2 regions of the Aceticella sp. 75b-Ac genome follow, and region 1 is predicted to be linked to the other one. Evidence: riboswitches for the same ligand, from Rfam matches in the RefSeq annotation. Region 1 holds a riboswitch; the other holds the start of a gene.
The links. A riboswitch is a leader RNA that binds a small molecule or an ion and turns the genes downstream of it on or off. The one in region 1 is predicted to bind S-adenosylmethionine.
Positions count from the first base shown of each region.

Region 1 (3,218 bases):
TAAATAAAATGGCAATAAAAGAGGCAGTTAGTTTTAGACCGCCATTGATAGTAAATGGTAAACCTATGATAAAAAACGGAGATGGAGGTTGGGGTATTGCTCCAAGAACAGCTATAGGTCAAAGAAGAGACGGAACGGTTATATTTTTAGTCATTGATGGAAGGGCAATAAGCAGCTTAGGAGCAACTTTAAAAGACGTACAAAATATAATGCTCGATTATGGAGCATACAATGCTGCAAATCTTGATGGCGGGTCATCAACGACAATGTATTTTAAAGGCAAGGTTATAAACAATCCATCTAATCCACTTGGAGAAAGAACCGTACCAACAATATTTTTTGCGAAATGAAGTGATAACGATGAAGAAACTTAAAAAAATTTTTATATGGTTTATAATTCCTATTTTAATTGAAATGGGTGTTTTGTATTATATCAACGATTATTTTTTATCATCAACAGATACGATACAGATAAAAAAAGTTGCTGATGAAGATATTTCATTAAGAAAAAAGATCCAGCTTAATTTGCCATTTGATGCAAAAGATATTAAAGCATCATATGATGGAGGTTTTATCTCATATATCTTGAATAATGAACTAATAATTGTTGATACAAATACCTCTCGAATTAAAAAAACAATAGACATAAATGGTGAAACAATTGATTACTATACATGGCTGACCGACAGGAACAGATTGCTTTATTATTGCAAGGCAAATTATCATGGTAAGGAAGCCATACAAATTAAGGCATATGACCTTGATACTAATAATGATATTAAAGTTGATAAATTAATATATGTACCAAAAGGCAGTTGTATAACCAATGTAACATTATCTCCATTGACGAATATGATTTATATAAATATAGTGGACAAACAGGGAGATAGCATGTTATACCGTGTTGATATAATGGGTAAAATTGTTGAATTAAGATTGCCTGTTAAGCGAATAGTCAGAATGTATGAGACGCAAAGAAATGATAACCTGGTATATGAATCATCAAATAATGTAATTCGTGTAATAAAAAATGGCAGTGGATATACCCTTGTGAGTGGAGGTTACTATCTAATAGGTGTAGACAGCAATGATTATGTTTATTTAGGAAAGCTAAAGAACAATAAAATAACAGAAATTTATTATGGTTCACTTGAGGAAAAAATGAAATACTGGTGTCATTTAGCTGTGAAAGAACCTGTAGATTGTCATAATACTATTATAATGCTTAGAAGTGGTAATATATACAATGTTATAGGTAATAAAGATTTAAAAGATGTTAAAACAGATAAAATTTTAAGCGCCTACGGGAAGATAATAGGAGTCAATAAAAATTATATAATTTATAAAGAAAACAATAAGGTTATTTTGAGATTAGATTAAAAACAAGGCTGGTATATTGCCAGCCTTGTTTTTAATGCTCATGTTTATGTTCAGGATGTTCGTGTTCGTGTTTTTCTACTTTTTCCGGCTCATGTGCGTGCTCATGGGTATGGGTCGTAGCCGAATGGGTATGTTCATGTTCGTGAATTGTATTATCATCATGTTTGTGGGGATGTGAATGATGAACCTCCGGGTGCGTATGTTCATGTTCGTGTTTTATTTTTTCTTCCATTTTAAATGCACCTCCTATTATTTTTTCTTTTGTTCTATTTTTAAGTCCTAACATAATTATAGACTTATTTTAATAATTCGTCAATAATTTTTCCAATGCATGGAATATTTTATTGACAAAAGAATAAATAAAATGTATTATATTATTCATTAAGTAAATATAACTATCTCTTATCAAGAGTAGCTGAGGGACTGGCCCAATGAAGCTCGGCAACCGGATTTTGCGGTGCTAATTCCAGCAGCATATCGCTGAAAGATGAGAGGAATATGGTATCTCTTCTTTTGGTGAAGAGATTTTTTATTAGGAGGAAACAGATGGATATATTTCAGAAGCCTTTAAATAACGTGGTTATTTTTGATGGAGCAATGGGAACACAGCTTCAGGAAAAGGGTTTGAAAACAGGTGAGTGTCCTGAATATTTAAACATATCCCAACCGGAAATGATATATAATATACATCTTTCATATCTTGAAGCAGGTGCTGATATAATAGAAACAAATACCTTTGGAGCAAACAGAATAAAGCTTAAAGCTTATAACATGTCGGAGGATGCATCCCTTATAATAGCGAAGGCAGTATCAATTGCCAAAAGAGCTTCTAATGGGAAGCCTGTTGCATTGTCAATAGGACCTATAGGGGAATTGATGAAACCCTATGGTGAATTAACATTTGAAGAAGCATACGATGTCTTTAAAGAAGTTGCAATTGCCGGCGAGGTTTCAGGTGCTGATATTGCCCTTATAGAAACGATGTCAGATATACTTGAAGCAAAAGCAGCGATACTGGCAGTCAAAGAAAATACCAATCTTAAAATTATATGTACAATGACATTTCAGGAAGATGGAAGGACATTAATGGGTTCAGACCCTGTAACTGCAATTATTAGCCTTCAAGGGCTTTCACTTGATGCTGTAGGTGTAAATTGTTCAACTGGTCCTGATAAAATGATTGATGTTGTAAGAAAAATGTCAAAGGTTGCCCATATACCGATAATTGCCCAGCCAAATGCGGGTATGCCGTATATAAAAGATGGAAAAACTGTTTATAATGTTTCTCCTGAGGAATTTGCTAAGTATTCGAAAAAACTCATAGAAAACGGTGCATCTATAGTGGGTGGCTGCTGTGGAACCACTCCGGAGCATATAAAAAAATTAAAGGAATATGTGAAGGATATTAAGCCTTTAAAAAATACAAACATATATACAGCCGTTTCGTCAAATACAAAAACGGTTTTTATAGGTGGCAGTAATCCTATATGTATTATAGGTGAGCGTATTAATCCAACAGGCAAGAAAAAATTAAGTGCTGCTATAAAAGAAGGAGATATTAATTTAGTGTTAGAAGAAGCCATTGCACAGCAAAAGGCAGGTTCTAATGTGCTTGATGTTAATATAGGGGTTCCCGGCATAAATGAAGAAAAAATGATGCCTTTAATTGTTTCAGAGATACAAAATGTATCAGATCTTCCTCTGCAGATAGACAGCAATGATATAAAAGCAATAGAAAAGGCGGTAAGGATTATAAGAGGTAAACCTATAATTAACTCTGTAAATGCACAGGAAAAAAGTTTAAGAGAAGTCTTGCCTATCGTGAAAAAATACGGAAC
Region 1 is NZ_CM190971.1:1,304,853-1,308,070, reverse strand. It holds gene AC0LWJ_RS06910 (phosphodiester glycosidase family protein) at 1-350, shown strand, start outside; gene AC0LWJ_RS06905 (hypothetical protein) at 361-1,380, shown strand; gene AC0LWJ_RS06900 (hypothetical protein) at 1,412-1,666, opposite strand; SAM riboswitch class I at 1,780-1,874, shown strand; gene AC0LWJ_RS06895 (homocysteine S-methyltransferase family protein) at 1,927-3,218, shown strand, end outside.

Region 2 (3,218 bases), 280 kb from region 1:
TTGTAAATCATCTTCTTTTCTATTATAATTTAAAGTACCGTATTCGACGGGGTGTAGCGCAGATGGTAGCGCACGTGCTTTGGGAGCATGGGGCCGGGGGTTCAAATCCCTCCACCCCGACCATGATGTGGTCGTATAGCTCAGCTGGGAGAGCACCTGCCTTACAAGCAGGGGGTCATAGGTTCGAGCCCTATTGCGACCACCATTTTTATAAATAAATATAAATCATATGGAGGGATACCCAAGGGGCTAAAGGGGGCAGACTGTAAATCTGTTGGCGCAGCCTTCGATGGTTCGAATCCATCTCCCTCCACCATATGTAAGACCATGTAGGTCTTTTTTTGTTATATTATTGTAAAAATTCAATAAAACTATTGACAAAGAAAATTCATGAGGTATAATTATTATTAAGTAAAGATAATTATTATATAATAAAACATAAAACAAATTTATTTTTATTTGATTTCTTTGATTATGTTTAAAAATAACAAAGTAATTACATGTGTTTACTCTAATATTTGACACATGAAATAAAAAAGGAGGAAGATTTAAAATGAAGGAAATGACAAAAAAGAATTTAAGTGATGCATATGCAGGTGAAAGCCAAGCACATATGAAGTATCAAATATTTGCAGATGTTGCAGAAAAAGAAAATAAACCCAATATAGCAAAACTTTTCAGGGCTATTTCATATGCCGAAAGAGTACATGCAACAAATCATTTAAAAGAACTTGGAGAGGTTGGCAATACTGCAGAAAATCTTGAGAAAGCAGTCGCAGGTGAAACATTTGAAGTTGAAGAAATGTATCCTGCATATAATGCAGTTGCAGAACTTCAAAGAGAAAAGGGTGCCAAAAGAAGTATTTATTATGCAATCGAAGCAGAAAAGCTACATATTAAAATGTACGATGATGCTAGAAATGCTGTTTTGAAGGATGAAGACATAAAGCTTTCTAAGGTTTATATTTGTCCTGTATGTGGGTATACTACTATTGATGTACTTCCTGATAAATGTCCGATATGCGGCGTTCCAGGAAATAAGTTTGTTGCATTCTAAATTATTTTACATAAATAAAACAATAAAAGGAGGAAATGTAAATGGAAGAGGCAAAAATGAGGCTATTAGGAGAAAAGTTCCCGTCAATTGAGGTTATGACAACACATGGCAAAAAGCGTATTCCGGAAGATTATGCAGGCAAATGGTTTGTTTTATTCAGTCATCCGGGAGATTTTACACCGGTCTGCACAACAGAGTTTGTTGAATTTGCAAGAAAAGCCGAAGAATTTAAAGCTTTGAATACAGAATTAATAGGATTATCTGTAGACCAGGTATTTGCTCATATAAAATGGGTAGAATGGATAAAAGAAAAATTAAATGTTGTAATACCTTTCCCTGTTATAGCTGATGAATTGGGGAGAACATCAAATCAGCTCGGGATGATTCATCCCGGAAAAGGTACAAATACAGTAAGAGCAGTTTTTATAGTAGATAATAATGCAGTGATAAGGCTTATCATGTATTATCCGCAGGAAACCGGCAGAAATGTTGACGAAATATTAAGGGTTATAAAAGCACTTCAGGTTGCAGATGAAAATAATGTTGCAATGCCGGAAAAGTGGCCCAATAATTATTTGATAAAGGACAAGGTAATTATACCCCCTGCAAATACCGAGGAAAATGTAAAATTGATAAATGAAAAGATTAAGAATAAAGAAGTAGAAGCATTTGATTGGTGGTTTGCATACAAAAGCCTGAACTAAGCTAAATAGAACATGTGTGAATTTAATTTTACACATGTTCTATTTTTAAAAAAATTTGACATCTTAAATATACTATGCTATATTAATTATAAGAATTTAATAAAAAGCTCTTATCAAGAGAGGTGGAGGGAAGAGCCCTATGAAGCCCAGCAACCTGTCAATACTGACAAGGTGCTAATTCTCTCAGAAGCATGCTTCTGGAAGATGAGGGAAGTGATCCTCTTCTTTTGGAAGAGGTTTTATTTTGTTTTAAAGGAGGAAATATTAAGAAATGCACAAGTTTTTTACATCTGAATCAGTTACAGAAGGACATCCCGATAAGATATGTGATCAGATATCCGATGCAATAGTAGATGAAATTCTAAAAGAGGATCCATATGCAAGGATAGCTTGTGAAACAGCTATTACAACAGGAATGGTGCTGATTATTGGGGAAATATCAGCAAAATGCTATGTGGACATACCCAAAATAGCCAGAAAAGTAATAGGAGATATTGGATATACAAGGGCGAAATACGGCTTTGATGCCGAAACATGTGCTGTGCTGACATCTATTAAGGAACAATCGCCGGATATAGCCCTTGGTGTTGATAAGGCATTAGAAGCCAAAAAAGGTGAATATACAAATAGTAATATAGAAGAAATAGGGGCAGGAGACCAGGGAATGATGTTTGGTTATGCTTGCAATGAAACACCTGAACTTATGCCACTTCCAATATCCCTTGCACACAAGCTTGCAAGAAGACTTGCAGAGGTGAGGAAAAATGGTACGTTGAAATATTTGAGACCTGATGGTAAAACACAGGTTACCATAGAATATAAAGATGACATGCCAATCAGGGTTGATTCCGTTGTTGTATCAACACAACATTCACCGGATATTGACCATGATAAAATTGAAAGAGATATTATGGAACATGTAATAAAGCCCGTGATTCCAGAAAAAATAATGGATAATAAAACAAAAATATTTGTAAATCCGACAGGAAGGTTTGTTATTGGCGGTCCACAAGGTGATAGCGGACTTACGGGAAGAAAAATAATTGTAGACACATATGGCGGATATGCAAGACATGGTGGCGGGGCTTTTTCAGGAAAGGACCCGACAAAGGTTGACAGGTCTGCCACATACGCCGCAAGATATGTTGCAAAGAATATAGTTGCGGCAGGACTTGCGGATAAATGCGAAGTACAGTTGGCATATGCAATAGGTGTTGCAACACCCCTTGAGGTAAACATTGACACATTCGGAACAGGCAAGATAACTGACGAAGAAATTTCAGACATCGTTAAGAAGGTATTTGATTTGAGAGCTGCCGCAATAATAAGGGATTTGAATCTAAGAAGACCTATATACAGACAGGTTGCAGCATATGGACATTTTGGAAATGTAGTTGGCGATGTTCCATGGGAAAAAACAGATAAAGTGGAAATATTAAAGAAACTTGCAGGTCAAT
Region 2 is NZ_CM190971.1:1,020,606-1,023,823, reverse strand. It holds tRNA gene AC0LWJ_RS05425 (tRNA-Pro) at 48-123, shown strand; tRNA gene AC0LWJ_RS05420 (tRNA-Val) at 130-205, shown strand; tRNA gene AC0LWJ_RS05415 (tRNA-Tyr) at 232-316, shown strand; gene AC0LWJ_RS05410 (rubrerythrin family protein) at 554-1,057, shown strand; gene AC0LWJ_RS05405 (peroxiredoxin) at 1,099-1,761, shown strand; SAM riboswitch class I at 1,869-1,972, shown strand; gene metK (methionine adenosyltransferase) at 2,033-3,218, shown strand, end outside.
Region 2: another riboswitch for S-adenosylmethionine. It lies ahead of metK (methionine adenosyltransferase); the one in region 1 lies ahead of AC0LWJ_RS06895 (homocysteine S-methyltransferase family protein).